One region of the Lysobacter gummosus genome, then DNA from elsewhere that is predicted to be linked to it. Evidence: predicted binding sites of a transcription regulator. Region 1 holds the regulator's gene; each other region holds the start of a gene.
The links. The regulator HrcA, encoded in region 1, represses chaperone genes, less so after heat shock. The targets are predictions, from matches to a motif close to TTNGCACTCNNNNNNNNNGAGTGCNAA.
Positions count from the first base shown of each region.

Region 2: a site for HrcA is predicted at 1,441-1,467, ahead of rpoH (RNA polymerase sigma factor RpoH). Genes of this name have one in related genera too.
Region 3: a site for HrcA is predicted at 1,720-1,746, ahead of LG3211_RS03740 (co-chaperone GroES). Genes of this name have one in related genera too.

Region 1 covers NZ_CP011131.1:2,502,861-2,509,004, reverse strand. The annotation lists gene dnaJ (molecular chaperone DnaJ) at 1-879, opposite strand, end outside; gene dnaK (molecular chaperone DnaK) at 1,043-2,959, opposite strand; gene grpE (nucleotide exchange factor GrpE) at 3,157-3,672, opposite strand; gene hrcA (heat-inducible transcriptional repressor HrcA) at 3,849-4,901, opposite strand; gene recN (DNA repair protein RecN) at 5,206-6,144, shown strand, end outside.
Region 2 covers NZ_CP011131.1:5,583,125-5,589,268, reverse strand. The annotation lists gene LG3211_RS22710 (TonB-dependent receptor domain-containing protein) at 1-771, opposite strand, end outside; gene rpoH (RNA polymerase sigma factor RpoH) at 1,478-2,356, shown strand; gene LG3211_RS22700 (DUF1203 domain-containing protein) at 2,604-3,071, shown strand; gene LG3211_RS22695 (NAD(P)/FAD-dependent oxidoreductase) at 3,166-4,443, opposite strand; gene tal (transaldolase) at 4,454-5,404, opposite strand; gene LG3211_RS22685 (NYN domain-containing protein) at 5,570-6,144, shown strand, end outside.
Region 3 covers NZ_CP011131.1:911,600-917,743, forward strand. The annotation lists gene LG3211_RS03730 (cupin domain-containing protein) at 289-663, opposite strand; gene LG3211_RS03735 (GNAT family N-acetyltransferase) at 777-1,274, shown strand; gene LG3211_RS26970 (helix-turn-helix domain-containing protein) at 1,376-1,480, shown strand; gene LG3211_RS03740 (co-chaperone GroES) at 1,793-2,080, shown strand; gene groL (chaperonin GroEL) at 2,213-3,853, shown strand; gene LG3211_RS03750 (hypothetical protein) at 3,944-5,389, opposite strand; gene LG3211_RS03755 (hypothetical protein) at 5,436-6,144, opposite strand, start outside.

The DNA of each region.
Region 1 (6,144 bases):
GCGCAGCTCGACTTCGCCGCCCAGGGTCGGCACGCGGATGATGTCGCCCAGCGCGGCCTGCGAAATGCGGATCGGCACATCGCAGTGCAGATCGTCGCCGTCGCGCTGGAAGATGTCGTGCTCGCGCACGCGCACTTCCACGTAAAGGTCGCCCGGCGGCGAACCGGCTGGGCCGGCCTCGCCTTCGCCGGTCAGGCGGATGCGGTCGCCGTTGTCCACGCCGGCGGGAATCTTCACCGACAAGGTCTTGGTGCGCTCGATCCGGCCCTGGCCGTGGCAGTCGCCGCAGGGATTGGCGATGGTCTGGCCGCGACCGTTGCAATGCGGGCAGGCCTGCTGCATCGAGAAGATGCCGCGCTGGAAACGCACCTGGCCGCGACCGTTGCAGGTAGTGCAGGTCTCGACCTTGCCGTCGGACGAGCCGCTGCCCTTGCAGCTCTCGCACGCGTCCAGGGTCGGGATTTCGATCTGCTTCTCGACGCCGCCGACCGCTTCTTCCAGCGACAGCTCCATCACGTAGCCGATGTCGGCGCCGCGACGCGGGCCGCGCGCTCCGCCGCCGCCTCCGCCGAAAATATTCCCGAAGATGTCGCCGAAGATATCGCCCATGTCGGCGAAGCCGGGACCGCCGCCGCCGTTGCCGCCCATGCCGTGTTCGAACGCGGCGTGGCCGTGCTGGTCGTAGGCGCGGCGCTTGTTGGCGTCGGCCAGGACCTCGTAGGCCTCCTTGCATTCCTTGAACGCGGCCTCGGCGGCCGAATCGCCCGGATTGCGGTCCGGGTGGTGTTTCATCGCGCAGCGGCGATAGGCCTTCTTGAGGTCGTCGTCGCTGGCGTTGCGCGCAACGCCCAGCACTTCGTAGTAGTCGCGTTTGCTCATGGGCGGGAATCGAGAATCGAGAATTGGGAATCGTTGGAGCAAAAGCCGGAGACCCGGGTGGCCCGGCGCCGGCTACGGATACAAGAACGGGGAACCGGGTCGATGGCGGGCCGCATGCTCAAGCCCCACCACGATTTCCGATTCCCCATTCCCAATTCCCGGCTTACTTCTTGTCGTCCTTCACTTCGGTGAATTCCGCATCGACCACGTCGTCGGCCTTGGCCGAGGCGCCGTTGCCGGCCGGGGCTTCTTCGCCCGGCTGGCCGGCGTTGACCGCCGCGAGCAAGGTCTGCGCCGCTTCTTCCAGCGCCTTCGACTTGGCTTCGATCTGGCCCTTGTCGTCGCCCTTCATCGCCGTTTCCAGCTCGGAAATCGCGGCTTCGGCGCGGCCGATCTGGTCGCCCGGCAGCTTCTCGCCGTGTTCCTTGATGGTGCTGCGGGTCATGTGGATCAGACCGTCGGCGTGATTGCGCGCCTGCACCAGCTCATGGAACTTCTGGTCTTCCTCGCGGTTGGCTTCCGCGTCGGCGACCATCTTGGCGATCTCTTCCTCGGACAGGCCCGAACCGGCCTTGATCTCGACCTTCTGCTCCTTGTTGGTCTTCTTGTCCTTGGCCGACACGTGCAGGATGCCGTTGGCGTCGATGTCGAAGGACACCTCGACCTGCGGCATGCCGCGCGGCGAGGGCTCGATGCCGGACAGGTCGAAACGCGCCAGCGACTTGTTGAAACGGGCCTGCTCGCGCTCGCCCTGCAACACGTGCACGGTCACGGCCGACTGGTTGTCCTCGGCGGTGGAGAAGGTCTGCGAGGCCTTGGTCGGAACGGTGGTGTTCTTCTCGATGATCTTCGTGAACACGCCGCCCAGGGTTTCGATGCCCAGGCTCAGCGGGGTCACGTCGAGCAGCAGCACGTCCTTGACCTCGCCGGCCAGCACGCCGCCCTGGATCGCAGCGCCGACGGCGACGGCTTCATCCGGGTTGACGTCCTTGCGCGGTTCCTTGCCGAAGAATTCGGCCACGGCCTGGCTGACCTTGGGCATGCGGGTCTGACCGCCGACCAGGATCACCTCGGCCACGTCGCTGGCGCGCAGGCCGGCGTCGTTGAGCGCGATGCGGCACGGCTCGATCGTCTTCTTGACCAGATCCTCGACCAGCGACTCCAGCTTGGCGCGGGTCAGCTTGATGTTGAGGTGCTTCGGGCCGGAGGCGTCGGCGGTGACGTAGGGCAGATTGACTTCGGTCTGCTGCGAGGAGGACAGCTCGATCTTGGCGCGCTCGGCCGCGTCCTTCAGGCGCTGCAGGGCCAGCGGGTCCTTGCGCAGGTCGATGCCCTGGTCCTTCTGGAACTCTTCGACCAAGTAGTCGATGACGCGCTTGTCGAAGTCTTCGCCGCCCAGGAAGGTGTCGCCGTTGGTGGACAGCACCTCGACCTGCATTTCGCCGTCGACCGAGGCGATCTCGATGATCGACACGTCGAAGGTGCCGCCGCCCAGATCGTAGACCGCGACCTTGCGGTCGCCGCCCTTCTTGTCCATGCCGTAGGCCAGCGCGGCCGCGGTGGGTTCGTTGATGATGCGCTTGACGTCGAGGCCGGCGATCTTGCCGGCGTCCTTGGTCGCCTGGCGCTGGCTGTCGTTGAAGTAGGCCGGCACGGTGATCACCGCCTCGGTGACCGGCTCGCCCAGGTAGGCTTCGGCGGTCTTCTTCATCTTGCCGAGCACCTCGGCGGAGATCTGCTGCGGCGCCATCTTCTTGCCGTCCAGGGTCGAGACCCAGGCGTCGCCGTTGTCGTGCGGAACGATCGCGTACGGCACCAGGCCGAGATCCTTCTGCACTTCGGCGTCGGTCATCTTGCGGCCGATCAGGCGCTTGACCGCGTAGAAAGTGTTCTTGGGATTGGTGACCGCCTGGCGCTTGGCCGAAGCGCCGACCAGGACTTCGCCGTCCTTGGTGAAGGCGACGATGGACGGCGTGGTGCGGTCGCCCTCGGAGTTTTCGATGACCTTGGCCTTGCCGCCTTCCATGATCGCAACGCAGGAATTGGTGGTGCCCAGGTCGATGCCGATGATCTTGCCCATAGATGTAGCTCCCTCTCTCAATGCTTGAATGTTGGGGGCGGCGCGTGGTGCTGCAGGCCGCCGATGTTGGCTATTTGGGGCCCGGTGCCGGGCAGTTCAAGCGCCCGTGCCCGTTCCCCTCAATTGTTGTTGCCTTGGGTGAAGCTCGCGATCCATGCCCTCACGGCCCCCGCCGCGGCGCGGATGCGTCTTGCGATTCAGCCGTCCTGGGCGACCACGACCAGGGCCGGGCGCAGCAGGCGGTCGTTGAGCAGCCAGCCCTTCTGGTAGACCTGGACCACGTGATTCGGAGCCACGCCCGGCGCCGGCACCATGCTCATGGCCTGGTGGTGCTCCGGATTGAAGGGCTGGCCGGCGGGGTCGACCGCGACCAGGCCGTTGTCGTCGGCCACCTTGAGCAGCTGGCGCAGGGTCAGCTCCATGCCTTCGCGCAACGCGCCGGCCTCGTTGCCGGCGATGGCCAGGCCGGCTTCCAGGCTGTCGATCACCGGCAGCAGGGCGCCGAGCAGGCGCTCATTGGCGAATTTGCGCGCCATCTCGATATCGCGCGCCACGCGCTTGCGCTGGTTGTCGAGCTCGGCGCGTTCGCGCAGCGAATCCTCGCGCAGTTTGTTCAGCTCGGCGCGCAGGGTCTCGACCTCGGACAGCTCGGCGACCGGCGCCGGGTCCTGGGCGTCGAGGTTCAAGTCGGGGTTGGGATCGTTTTGGTTCATGCTGGTTCCTGGCGGTTTTCCGCGACAGGGCCAGCTATGGGGCCGGCACGGGGGCATTCAAGTGCCGGGATCTGCGGCGATCGTACGGGATCGGCGCTCAGCTGCGGCGTGCGGGAGCGGTTTCGGGACAATCCGGGCGCATGCGGGGTCCGGCCGCGAACGCTGAAGACGGCGGCTTACTCGGCCTCGGTCGTCTGAAACGCATTGCCCAGCGCATCGGCCGCGGCCTGCACCACCGGGATCACCCGGTCGTAGGCCATGCGGGTCGGCCCGATCACCCCGAGCACGCCCAGCACCCGCCCGCCGGCGGTGTACGGCGCGGTCACCAGCGACACGCCTTCCAGCGGCGCCAGCCCGGTTTCCTCCCCGATGAAGATGCGCACGCCCGGCGCCTGCACGGTGCGTTCGAGCAACTGCAGGATTTCGCGTTTGCGCGCGAACGCCTCGAACAGCTCGCGCAGCCGGTCCAGGTCGGCCAGCTCCTGCACGCCCATCAGCCGGGTCTGCCCGGCCAGGACCATGTCGTCGCCGTCCGGGGTCAGCACCTGCTCGGCCAGTTCCACCGACTGCGCCAGCAGCGTCTGCATCTCGGACTGGGCGTTGCGCAGTTCCAGCAGCAAGGTGGCGCGGATCTCGGCCACCGGGCGGCCGGCGAAATGGGCGTTGAGGTAATTGCCGACCCGTTCCAGCTCGCCGGCTTCGTAGGGCCGGCGGGTCTGGATGATGCGGTTCTGCACGTCCTGATCGGCGAAGACCAGGATCGCCAGCACCCGTTGCGCGTCGAGCGGCACGAAATCGATGCGCCGGAACGCGAACTGCTCGCGCTTGGGCACGCTGACCACGCCGACGAAGTGGGTCATCGCCGACAACAGCTCCGAGGCGCTGCCGAGCAAGGCCTGGGTACCGGTACCCGAAGGCAGCTCGCTGCGCAGCCGCGCGACCTCGCCGTCCGGCAGCGGCCGCACCTGCAGCAGCGAATCGACGAACAGCCGGTAGCCCTGCGAAGTCGGGATGCGGCCGGCGGAGGAATGCGGCGCGCTGAGCAGGCCGGCATCTTCCAGGTCGGACAGGATGTTGCGGATCGTCGCCGCGCTGACGTCGAGCCCGGCGTGCCGGGCCAGCGTCTGCGACCCGACCGGCTCGCCGCTGTGGATATAGCGGCCGATCAGCGTGCGCAGCAATTGCCGCGCGCGCGGGTCGAGGCTGGGATTGGGAGGTCGGCGGCTCATGGGGATGGATATAGGCGCGTGGAGGTGGGGGCGCAAGGGTTGGGGGGAGGAACGAGGAGCGAGAAGCGAGAACACAGGAGTGAGGAATGTGACCCCGGATCGAGAATGAGGCTTCGAGGGCTCCGCGCAGGCCTGCAAGTTTCACTCGACATCAAGATTCGAGCCGGTCCGGGTAAGAATTAAGCCCCACACTGCGCCGGCACCGCGACCCGATCTCAGCTTTTGATCCACCCGCCCCCTACGCTCGCCCCCGCCGCCGTTCCCATTCCCAGCCACCACCCTGCCCAGGCACAATCGCCGCCGCATGCTCGCCCATCTCTCGCTCAAGCAATTCGCCGTCGTCAGCGCCGCCGAGCTCAGCTTCGGTCCTGGCCTTACCGTGATCTCCGGCGAAACCGGCGCCGGTAAGTCCCTGCTGGTCGACGCCCTGGGGCTGCTCAGCGGCCTGCGCGCCGACAGCGGCGTGGTCCGCCACGGCGCCGACCGCGCCGAACTGGTCGCCGACTTCACCCTCGACGACGCCCCGCTCGCCGCCGCCTGGCTGCGCGAAAACGAACTCGACGAAACCGGCGACGGCGACGCGCCGGTCTGCCAGATCCGCCGGGTCATCCGCGCCGACGGCGGCTCGCGCGCCTGGGTCAACGGGCGGCCGGTGACCTTGGGGCAGCTCGGCGATCTGGCCACGCGCCTCGTCGAAATCCACGGCCAGCACGAACACCAGGCGCTGATGGCCAAGTCCAGCCAGCTCGATCTGCTCGACGCCTACGCCCGCAACGACGGCGTGCGCGAGCCGGTCGCCCGCGCCGCGCGCGAGTGGAGCGCGCTGTTGCGCGAACGCGAGACCCTGTTCGCCCAGGGCGACGTCTCCGACCGCATCGGCTGGCTGGAACACCAGCACGCCGAACTCGAACGCGAAACGCTCGACCCCGAGGCGCTGAGCAAGCTCACCGCCGACCATCGCCGCCACGCCCACGCCGCCGGCCTGATCGCCGCCTGCGAGACCGCGTTCGCGCGCATCGGCGGCGACGAAGGCCCGTCGCTGACCCGCACCCTGCAACAGGTGCGCGGCGAACTGCAGCGCGTGGCCGAGCACGAATCGCGCCTGCGCGATGTCGACGCCCTGCTCGACAACGCGGCGATCCAGATCGACGAAGCGCTGTCCCTGCTCGACCGGGTCCGCGACGACCTCGACCTGGACCCGGCCGCGTTCGAACAGATCGAAAGCAAGATCGGCCGCCTGCAC
Region 2 (6,144 bases), 3.0 Mb from region 1:
GCGGGCGAAATCGGTGCGGTCCGAACGCACCAGGCCTTCGGATTCGTCGTAGGAACCGCTGACGATCACGTTGCCGCGACCGTCGGCGAAATCCGAACCGGCGACGAAGTTGTAACCCATGATCTGGTTGTCGCTTTGATCGCTGATGCCGTAGTTGAAATTGACCTCGGCGCCCTGGAAGCGGTCCTTGAGGATGACGTTGACCACGCCGGCGATGGCGTCGGAGCCGTAGGTCGGCGCGCCGCCGATGGCGACGTTCTCGACGCGGTCGATCATCTGCACCGGGATCGCGTTGAGATCGACCTGGGCGCCGGCGGAGAAGCCGAAGTTGGTCAGCGCGCGCGAGGTCACCACGCGGCGGCCGTTGATCAGGGTCAGCGTGCGGTTGCTGCCCAGGCCGAACCGGTTCACGAAGTTGACGCCGCCGGCGAAGCTGCCCTGGCCGCCTTCGGGCGTCTGGCCGACGCCGAAGCCGACGGTCTGGTTGAGCGCGTCGGCGATGTTGGTCACGCCGCGCTCGCGCACGGCGTCGCCGTTGATCACCGTGGCCGGTTCCAGCGAATCGAAGCCGGTGCGCGGAATGCGCGAGGCGGTGACCTGGATGCCTTCCAGTTCGGTGGCGGCACGTTCGGCCGGCGCGGCGGCGGGAGCCGTGGACGTCTGCGCGTCCTGGGGCCCTGCGACCGCGAAGCCCGGCGCCGCCATGGCGAAGGCGATAGCGATGAGCAAGGGACGGCGCCGCAGCGCCCTCCCGTTGGAAGTGGTGGTCATGTCGTTCCCCGTCGTACGCCGGCCCGAGGCGGCCGGCCCGTCCACTACGCGCAGTCCGAGCCCGAGTCGCAACCGGTCGGCGTGGCGGGAAACATTAAAAATTTGTGATGAGCTTCTCTATCTTACTGATTCTGCGAGAACGCTCGCACGGCCTAGGCGGTTTTGGCGACTGCGGGCCAGCGATTTGCACGGATCGGGCTGACCGATTCGCAAGTCGTGTCCAGGCATGCGGAAGGTGCGCAGATGCGTTGCCGTGCATGCGTTCGGACCCGCCTGCCACGGCTTGCTCCGGCGATCGCCCGCGGCTTCGACGAGCGGCACGTTTGTCCCGGGCGGCCGCGCCACCTGAACGGAGCCCCGGTGTCGGCTGGAACTTCGGCCCGCGAAGAGTGGTCTCAGATGGGCTTGCGATGAAACCGGCGGCCGGATGCGGCACGAATCCGCGTCCAATGCCACTCGGACGGAGGCGGGCCGTGATCCGGCTGCTCCGTCATCGCAACATTAACTCATTGTTTTCGCGGAATAATTTTAAATTCATCCAGTCGGAGCAGGATGCACATCGTTGAAGCATCCGATTCCCGCGGCGCCGACGCGCGACGACGCTACCCGCCGTCACGAGTTCGCAGTTCCGACGTTCTAATGCCGCAACACAGTGAACTTCCCCTCGCTTTAGCACTCCTATAGGCCGACTGCTAAGATCGCTGCCATGACCCCTATTGCCCAATCCACTGCTCTAGTCGCCAACAACCTGCCTGTGCCCAGCGCGCTCGGTTCGCTGGACGCGTACATCGGCGCCGTGCACCAGATCCCGGTGCTTACGGCCGAAGACGAGCAGGCGCTGGCGCGCCGTTTCCGCGACGGGGAAGACCTCGACGCGGCCCGTGAACTCGTTCACTCGCATCTGCGCTTCGTGGTCCACGTGGCCCGCGGCTACAACGGCTACGGCCTGCAGATCGGCGACCTCATCCAGGAAGGCAACATCGGCCTGATGAAGGCGGTCAAGCGCTTCGACCCGGAACAGGGCGTGCGTCTGGTCTCCTTCGCGGTCCACTGGATCCGCGCCGAGATGCATGAGTTCATCCTCAAGAACTGGCGCATCGTCAAGGTCGCCACGACCAAGGCGCAGCGCAAGCTGTTCTTCAACCTGCGCAAGAGCAAGAAGCGCCTGGGTTGGATGAACGCCGAGGAAGTCAGCCAGGTCGCGAAGGACCTCAACGTTTCCGAGCGCGAAGTGCTGGAAATGGAATCGCGCCTGTCCGGCCGCGACATCGGTTTCGATGCCCCGGCCGACGAGGACGACGACCACGCCCCGCCGTCGCCGGCCGCGTACCTGCGCGCCGCCGAGGAAGACCCCTCGCAGAGCTACGAGCGCGAGGACGAAGAAGACAACCAGCTCGGCCTGCTGCGCGAAGGTCTGGCCGGCCTGGATGCGCGTTCGCGCGACATCATCAAGCGCCGCTGGCTCGATGCCGACAGCAAGATCACGCTGCAGGAATTGGCCGATGAGTACGGCGTCAGCGCCGAGCGCATCCGCCAGATCGAGGCCAACGCGTTGAAGAAGATGCGTGGGCTGTTCGCGGCCTAACGAAGCTGCGTACAACGCGCTGCGACTCAACGGCCCGGGAAACCGGGCCGTTTGTTTTTCCGCGCGCGAATTCATCCGCCCGATCCGATCGCACCGCGCGAATCCGCGGCCATCGCGCCGAACCAGCGCTCTATGCCCAGCCCGTCTTCACGGCAGCGAATACATGCCCCCAATCGACCGCAAGACGCGGATATCGTCGCGACTCCCGCGGCCCTATCGTGCAGGCGAATTTCCATTCGGAGTCGCCATGAACACCTATCGCATCGACGGCCTCGCGCCGGAACCCTTCGCCCCGCTGTTCGCGCTCGACGACGCCAGCCTGCACGCGCACGGCATGCGCCGGGTCGTCGCCGACAGCCCGACCGGTTATCCGTGCCGGGTTTCGCTGGCCAACGCCGCGCCCGGCGAAACCCTGCTGCTGCTGACTTACGAACATCACACCGACGGCCCGTATCGCGCCAGCGGCCCGATCTACGTGCGCGAAGCCGCGGCGCGCGCGATGCATTTCGAAGACGAACTGCCGCCGATGCTGCGCACCCGCTATCTGTCGCTGCGCGCTTACGACGGCGACGGCTGGATGCTCGCGGCGCGCACGCTGGACGGCGCCGACGCCGATGCCGCGCTGGCCGAGGTGATGGCCGATCCGGCCGTGGCGACGGTGCATGCGCACAACGCGCGCACCGGCTGCTTCCTGTGCGCGATCGCGCGCGCTTAAGCGATCTTCGTCGCATCGATGCGAAGCCGGGGCGCCGCATGGCGCCCCGGCTGTTTTCAGTGCGACCGTGGCGTTTCCCGATCGATCCGGCCGCTCAGTGCGAGGCCGCGTCGTCGGCTTCGGCGCGGCCGCCGAAAATGATCCGCGCGTGGCGTTGGTACGTGAAATACGCCCACGACCAGTTGAGCATCACGATCAGGCGGTTGCGGAAGCCGATCAGGAAGAACACGTGCGCGGCCAGCCAGAACGCCCAGGCCAGGAAGCCGGAGAACTTCAGCCCGCGCAGATCCACCACCGCCGCGCGCCGGCCGATCGTCGCCAGATTGCCGTAATCGATGTAGCGGAACGGCTCCAGCGTGCGCCCGGCCAGGCGTGCGCGGATCGCGCGCGCGACGTAGCTGCCCATCTGCTTGGCGCCGGGCGCGACGCCGGGCACCGGTTGGCCGTTGGCCTGTTGGATGGCGGCCAGATCGCCGGCGACGAAAATCTCCGGATGCCCGGGCACGCTGAGGTCGGGCGCGACCTGCACGCGGCCGGCGCGATCGCGCGGCGCGTCGAGCAGGGCGCCGAGCCTGGACGCGGCCACGCCGGCGGCCCACAGCACCGTGCGCGCCGGCACGAATTCGGCCCCGAGCATGTAGCCCTCGCCATTAATCGAAGCCACCGGCGTGCCGGTGGAGACTTCCACGCCCAGCCGCTGCAGCTGCGCGCGCGCTTTCTCCGACAGCGACTCGGGAAAACTCGACAGCACGCGCGGGCCGGCTTCGATCAGGCGCACGCGCGCCTGCGCCGGATCGATGCGGCGGAACTCGCGGCGCAAGGTCTTGCGCGAAATCTCCGCCAGCGTGCCGGCCAGTTCGACCCCGGTCGGGCCGCCGCCGACCACGGCGAAATGCAGCCACGCCGAACGTTCTTCTTCGCTCTCGGCCGCTTCCGCGCGTTCGAACGCCAGCAACACGCGGCGGCGGATGTGCAGCGCGTCGTCGAGGGTTTTCAGGCCCGGCGCGTCGTCGGCCCATTCGTCATGGCCGAAGTAGGCGTGGGTGGCGCCGCTGGCCAGCAGCAGATAGTCGTAGGCCACCACCTCGCCATCGGCGAGCGAGACGTTGCGCGCGCCGGCGTCGATGCCGGTCACCTCGCCCAGCCGCACTTCCACGTTGGCTTGATTGCGCAGGATGTGGCGCAGCGGCGCTGCGATGTCCGGCGCCGACAATCCGGCGGTGGCGACCTGATACAGCAGGGGTTGGAACAGATGGTGGTTGCGGCGGTCGATCAGGGTGATGCGCACATCGGCCGAGGCCAGCGCGCGCGTCGCCCACAAACCGCCGAACCCGCCGCCTACGATGACGACGTGCTTGCGCGGATCGTTCATCGCCGTGTCCTCAGCCGCGCATGCGTTGCGCAAGCTGATCTTCCAGCTTGCGTTGATCGGCGGCGAAGCGGCGGATGCCGTCGGCGAGCTTGTCGGTGGCCATCGCGTCTTCGTTGTGCTGCCAGCGGAACGCGGCTTCGCTCAGCGGCGCCTCGGGCTTGCCGCGCTGGCCGTCGTCGTTGAGCGCGCGCGGCACGTCGCCGGAATTGGCTTCGAGTTCGCCGAGCAGTTCCGGCGAGATCGTCAAACGGTCGCAACCGGCCAGCGCCAGCACCTGCCCGGTGTTGCGGAAGCTGGCGCCCATGACCACGGTGCCGTAGCCGTGGCGCTTGTAGTACTGCCAGATGCGGGTGACCGACTGCACGCCCGGATCGTCCTGCGGCGTCGCCGGCTTGGCCATGCCGTTGGCCAGATGCCAGTCGAGGATGCGGCCGACGAAGGGCGAGATCAGGTACACGCCGGCTTCGGCGCAGGCCACCGCCTGGGCGAAGGAAAACAGCAGGGTGAGATTGCAGTGGATGCCTTCGCGCTCGAGTTGCTCGGCGGCGCGGATGCCTTCCCAGGTCGAGGCGACCTTGATCAGCAGGCGCTCGCGGCCGATGCCGGCGCGCTCGTAGAGTTCGACGATGCGATGGGCCTGGGCCAGCGTGGCCTGGGTGTCGAAACTCAGGCGCGCGTCGACTTCGGTGGAGACGCGGCCGGGAATCAGCTTGAGGATTTCGCCGCCGATGGCGACCGCCAGACGCAGGCCGGCGTCGCCGACGCGGGCGGCTTCGTCCTCGCCCTGGGCGCCGGCGATGGCGGCGTCGATCAGCGGCGCGTAGGCCGGCAGGCTGGCGGCCTTGAGCAGCAGCGAGGGGTTGGTGGTCGCGTCCAGCGGGCGGAAGCGGGCGATGGCTTCGATGTCGCCGGTATCGGCGACCACGGCGGACAGTTCGCGCAGTTGTTCGAGTTGGCTCATGGGGGAGAGTTTCTTTTCGTCGTTGGATTCGCGGCCATTGTCCCGCATCGGGGTTAGCCCGTCATGAAGCCGTCCTATCTTCTGCCACGCGCCGCGCCCGCGGTTGCGCTAGGCTGGCCGCGACAAGGCCGCTCCGAGCCCGGGCGGCCGGCACGGAGCGATCGCATGGCCGCCGCCGCAGAAGAAAAACGCATCGCCCTGCTGATCGACGCCGACAACGCGCCGGCGGCGAAGATCGACGTGATCCTGGCCGAGGTGGCGCGCTTCGGCGTGGCCAACGTGCGCCGCGCCTACGGCAACTGGAAAAGCCCCGGGCTCAAGAGCTGGGAAGCGGTGTTGCACGAATACGCGATCCGGCCGATCCAGCAGTTCGCCTACAGCAAGGGCAAGAACGCATCGGACATGGCGATGGTCATCGATGCGATGGACCTGATGTACGCGCGCAACCTCGACGGCTTCGCCATCGTCTCCAGCGATGCCGACTTCACTCCGCTGGTGATGCGGCTGCTGACCGAAGGGGTGAAGGTGTACGGCTTCGGCGAAAAGAAAACGCCCGAGCCCTTCGTCAACGCCTGCTCGAAATTCACCTACGTCGAAGGCCTGGGCCAGCCGCCCAGCGAGGACGCCGGCGCCGACGAAGCCGCCAGTGCGACCACTCAGCCGCGCAGCGCCAAGGAACTGCGCAGCGACACCCGTCTGGTGCTGATGCTGCGGCGCGCGGTGGAAGCGGTCAGCGGCGA
Region 3 (6,144 bases), 1.6 Mb from region 1:
TGTGTACCGGCGTAACCAATGAATACGGCAGCTTAGACATTCGAACAAGTGTAAGAGCTAGCAAAAGTAGCCAAAAACACGATCCGGTGGTGTAGCAACCGTGATGAGGACTTCGGAATATGGCACCTCGCCGATACGGACTTCGGCTAGACACGAGGTCGGTTCGGGGGACGGGCGCAGGATCGCGCCATGCGCAGGACGGCCATCTCCGCACCAAAGAGCGCGTTCCACGGGACGCGCTCTTTCTTTTTGTGGCGCCGGACCGCGGCCGCGGCCGGTGTGCCGCGATCAGCCCAGCGGCCGCAACTGCTCCTGCAGCGAACGGGTCTTGTCGGTCACCACATCGCCGGTGTGCTGCGTGGTCTTGCGCTCGATCAGCAGCAGGTGGCATTCCTCGTCGGCGATCGGGTTGTGGCGCACGCCCTTGGGCACGACGAACATCTCGCCCGCGCCCAGCTCGACGCTGCGCTCTTCCATCTCGATCACCAGCCGGCCCTTGAGCACGTAGAACAACTCGTCCTCGTCGGCGTGGCTGTGCCAGGCCAGGGTGCCGTGCACGCGCGCGACCTTGATATAGGCCTCGTCCACCTCGGCCACCACCCGCGGCGACCACAGTTCGGTGAGCGAGGCGGCGATTTCGGCGGGGGAGGTCACGGACGACATGGTCGGATCCTGGCGAAGGCGGGGACCGGCAGTTTAGTACGCGCGCGGCCGGCGGCATCGCGGTCTGCGCGGGCGTGGATTATCGTGAGGCCGGACCTTTACGGAACGCTTGCATGTCTTCGCCTCCATCCCACGCGCACGCCCTGCCGCCGCCGCGTCCGGCGCGCAGCGACGAAGCCGCGCGCCTGTGGGCGCTGCGCACGCAGGCGGTGCGCGCGACCTGCATCAGCCATTACGACGCCGCCACCGTCGCGGCATGGTCGGCCTCGCCGTTGCCGGATTCCTACGCGCGCATGATCGCCGCCGGCGGCGCGGTGCTGATCGAGGAAGACGGCGAGTTGCTCGGCTACGGCATCGTCGATCTGGACGGCGCCGAAGTCGAGGCGATGTTCGTCGATCCCGCGCACGGCGGACGCGGCCTGGGCGCGCGGCTGATGGCCGAGATCGATGCGATCGCCCGCACCCACGGCCTGCCGGCGTTGACGGTGGCGTCTTCGCTCAACGCCGTCGCGTTTTATCAGGCGATGGGGTTCCGGACGATCGGCGAAGACGCGTATGCGCATCCCAGCGGCGTGAGCCTGGCCTGTGTGCGGATGCACAAGCATTTATAGCTTGCCCGCGCCGGCGATGCCGACAGCCTGCTGCAATGGCGGCAACGCGCGCGGCTGATGCGCGCGCTGGAGCGGCTGGCCGCCGGCGAAGCGGTGCCGCGGTGGCGCTGGACCTGGGCTACGACAGCGTCAGCGCCTTCATCGCCATGTTCCGGCGCCACCTGGGCGCGACGCCGACGCAGTACCTCAAGTCCCTGCACGACTGAGGCGGCCCGGTCCGGCGCGACATCAGGCCTGAACCCGGTCCGCGGCGGCGGCCGCCCTGTCATCCCGGTTTCGCCTGGCGATGGGAGCCTGTCGGCGTCCGGCTCCGATCCTGGGGGCGGAACCGGCCGGGTCCCGGGCGGGCGGCGCGAAGGATTTATTCGTCCGCCCCCTTGAAAGCCCGCCGGCGCCCCTCATTAAGCGTGCAGTCCCGGCTTGCCGGGCGCTTTTGCCCCCGCCGTTGGCACTCGACGGGGGCGACTGCTAAAATTCCCGTTCTTTCTCCACCCATTCAGTCACTTACAGAGGTCGCCATGAATCTCAAGCCGCTTTATGACCGCGTTGTGGTCAAGCCGATCGAAGCCGACGAAGTCTCCGCCGGCGGCATCATCATCCCCGACGCCGCCAAGGAAAAGTCCACCAAGGGCGAGATCGTCGCCGTTGGCGAAGGCAAGGCCCTGGACAACGGCAGCGTGCGCGCGCCGAAGCTCAAGGTCGGCGACAAGGTCATCTACGGCCAGTACTCGGGCAGCTCCTACAAGCAGGACGGCGTCGAATACAAGATCCTCAAGGAAGACGACGTTCTCGCGATCGTCGGCTGAGCGAGCCGGGAATCGGGAATGGGGAATCGGGAATCGTCAAAGCGCTTGCGCTGACGTTCCCGCCCATGCCGATTCCACCGCTTCTGCTCTTTCCATTCCCGATTCCCCATTCCCAATTCCCGGAGTTTCACCATGGCTGCTAAAGAAATTCGTTTCGGTGAGGACGCACGCGCCAAGATGGTGCGCGGCGTAAATATTCTCGCCAATGCCGTCAAGGCCACCCTCGGCCCGAAGGGCCGCAACGTCGTGCTCGAGAAGAGCTTCGGCGCGCCGACGATCACCAAGGACGGCGTGTCCGTCGCCAAGGAGATCGAACTGGCGGACAAGTTCGAGAACATGGGCGCGCAGATGGTCAAGGAAGTCGCTTCCAAGACCTCCGACAACGCCGGCGACGGCACCACCACCGCGACCGTGCTGGCCCAGGCGCTGATCCGCGAAGGCATGAAGGCCGTTGCGGCCGGCATGAACCCGATGGACCTCAAGCGCGGCATCGACAAGGCCGTGGTCGAAGCGGTGGCCGAGCTGAAGAAGCTGTCCAAGCCGTCGTCCACCAGCAAGGAAATCGCCCAGGTCGGCGCGATCTCGGCCAACTCCGACGCCGACATCGGCGACCTGATCGCCCAGGCGATGGACAAGGTCGGCAAGGAAGGCGTGATCACCGTTGAAGACGGTTCGGGCCTGGAGAACGAGCTCGACGTCGTCGAGGGCATGCAGTTCGACCGCGGCTACCTGTCGCCGTACTTCATCAACAACCAGCAGTCGATGTCGGCCGAACTGGACGACCCCTACGTGCTGCTGTACGACAAGAAGATCTCCAACGTGCGCGACCTGCTGCCCGTGCTGGAAGGCGTGGCCAAGGCCGGCAAGCCGCTGCTGATCGTCGCGGAAGAAGTCGAAGGCGAAGCGCTGGCGACCCTGGTGGTCAACACCATCCGCGGCATCGTCAAGGTCTGCGCCGTCAAGGCGCCGGGCTTCGGCGACCGTCGCAAGGCGATGCTGGAAGACATGGCCGTCCTCACCGGCGGCACCGTGATCTCGGAAGAAGTCGGCCTGCAGCTCGAAAAGGCCACGATCAAGGATCTGGGTCGCGCGAAGAAGGTGCAGGTCTCCAAGGAGAACACCACCATTATCGACGGCGCCGGCGACGGCGATTCGATCCAGGCCCGCATCAAGCAGATCAAGGCGCAGATCGAAGAGACCTCGTCGGACTACGATCGCGAGAAGCTGCAAGAGCGCGTGGCCAAGCTGGCCGGCGGCGTTGCGGTGATCAAGGTCGGCGCTTCGACCGAAATCGAAATGAAGGAAAAGAAGGCTCGCGTTGAAGACGCGCTGCACGCCACCCGCGCTGCCGTGGAAGAAGGCATCGTCCCGGGCGGCGGCGTCGCGCTGCTGCGCGCCAAGGCGGCCATCGCCGGCCTGAAGGGCGCCAACGAAGACCAGAACCACGGCATCCAGATCGCCCTGCGCGCGATGGAAGCCCCGCTGCGCGAAATCGTCACCAACGCCGGCGAAGAGCCGTCGGTCATCCTGAACAAGGTCCAGGAAGGCACCGGCGCGTTCGGTTACAACGCCGCCAACGGCGAATACGGCGACATGCTCGAGTTCGGCATCCTGGACCCGACCAAGGTCACCCGCACCGCGCTGCAGAACGCGGCTTCGATCGCCGGTCTGATGATCACGACCGAAGCGATGGTCGCCGAGCTGCCGAAGAAGGACGAGCCGGCGATGCCGGGCGGCGGTGGCATGGGCGGCATGGGCGGTATGGATTTCTGATCAACCCATCGCCTTGAAGCAACACGAAAACCCCGCCGAAAGGCGGGGTTTTTTTATGTCGACTCGGACCGCGGCTTGCGCGAATGCAGACTAGAGAATCGCCCCGAGCAAATCGCGATTGAGCGGCATCACATAAGCGGCCATGTCCAGCACGGTGTGCTGCGCGCTGGCGCTGGAACGGGCGAACTGTTCGATCACGCTGACGCAGCGGTCGCGTTGCCGGGGCGGCAGGAAGCGCAGGATCGGCACCAGCCGGCGATGGCCGATGGTGGCCCACAGCTCCACCGCGTCCAGCCCGGCCATCCATTGCAGGGCCTGCTCGTCCGCCAGGCCCAGCGCCGGATGCCCGCCGATGGTGCGGATACTCTGCTCGCGCAATTGGCGGATGTGGCGGTGCGTGGACAGCCGGCTGTCGGCGCGCGCGTAACCGATGTCGGCGCTGGCCGGGCCGAAGCTGGTCGGCACGTCCTTCGCGGCGGCGCCGAAACCGAAGCCAGACAGCAACTGCTCCTGTTCGCGCAGGTCTTCGCTGGTCGCGCTGAGCGTGCGCAAGCGGGTGCCGCCGAGCAAGGCCTCGCACGGGAAGAAATAGCCGAAGACGGCGAACACGCGTTCGTGCAGCGCTTCGTATTGTCCGGCCCGGCTGGGCGTCGCCAGCGCGCGGTCGACCGCTTCGACCAACTCGGGCGCGACGTCCAGGTCGGTGTCGGGATCCAGCATCAGCACGACCTTGGGCACGATCATCTCGTCGGTCAGATGGATCGTGGTGACCTCGTTGCGCCGCAAGCGTTCCAGGTCGCTGCGGAAATCGGCGGCCAGACCGAAGCCGTTGACGCCGCCGCCGGCGTTGGCGTTATGGATGCTGCGCGTGTGCAACTCGTGCAGCACCCGGCTGGCGGTGGCGCTGGTGTTCCAGCGCGAGGTGAACGAGACCCCGCCCGAATGCGGCGGCCGCTGCGGATGCCGGTAGACCACCGGCGCGCGCGGCGCGCGCGCGCCGAACAGGCTGTCGCCCGGATCGGGGCCGAAACGCAGGCCGCGGTCGAGCCGGCGCGAGGCGAACAGCGCTTGCACCGTTGCCAGCGGCAGCGCGGTGAAATCGTCTGGCGTGCGCACATTGAACCCGGCCATCCGGCCCTGCAATTGCGCCAGCAAGTCCGGCGTTTCGTCTTCGTTGCGCAGTCCCCATTTGGCTTCGGCGGGCTGCGCTTGCGGCGCGGTCGGGCGCAGCGCCGGACGCGGCGGCGCGGGCGCCGGTGCCGGTGCCGGTGCCGGCTCGGGTTCCGGTTCCGGTTCCTGCGCACGCGGCGCCGGGCGCACGGTGAGCACGCCGTCCTTACCGATCACTTCCTTGAGCTTGGTGTCGGCTTCGATCGACGGGGCCAGGCGGGCATTGCCGAAACCGAAGCGATCCCCCGGCGCCATCGCGTCCAGGGCCGCGAGTCGTTCGCGAACCTGCCGCAACGAAGTGTCCGGCTCCAGGCGCAGGACCAGGTCGCGGTCGGGTTCGCCGGCGAATGCGATGGTGACGAGCATGCTCAGCCCTCGGTTGCGCGATGCGGCAGATGCGGCGCGCGGCCGCTCAATTCGGATCGACGACGAAAAAATGCACGCGCAGCCGGCCGAAGAAATTGCGATCCGGATCGGCTTCGGCCTGGACCTGGATGCGCTCGAAAGTTTGCTCGGCGCTGCCGTCGGCCCAGATCACCCCAGCGTTGACCCGCAGCGCGGCGCCGCCGGCCGCCTCCCGCGCGCTGCCGCGTCGGGTGTCCAGCGGCCCGGCCGGCGGCGTCGGTGGGAAGCGCGGGTTGGTGCGGGTGTAGACCCGCGCGGTGATCGGGTCGAGAAACTGGTGCACGTCCCAGGTGGTGATGTCGCAGGTCCAAAGCTGTTGCAGCGCGTCGAGGCGGTGCGAATGGCCGAGCCGCGCGCGCATCAGATCGATGGTGATCAGATGCGCATCGCGCTGGAACCGGCGCACAGTGACGCTGCGATAGCCCGAAGCGTCGGCGCGTTGGACCGCGTAGAGGCGATCCACCACCGGCTCGGCCCCGGTGGCGATGCGGAAACCGAAGCCCAGCGGCTCGCGCGATCGCGCGCGGATCTGGATCGACAACGCCGCGCCGCGGCTTACCGCGACCACGTTCGGAAACACGCGATCCGGCGCGACCTGCGGCAAGCGCGCGTCGGTGAACATATGCGCCCGAGCGCCGCGATTGCGATGACGGGCGTCGGCATCCTCGTTATTGAGGCCGAAGCGAACCAACAGATTTTCGCTGTCGCGCAGCCAA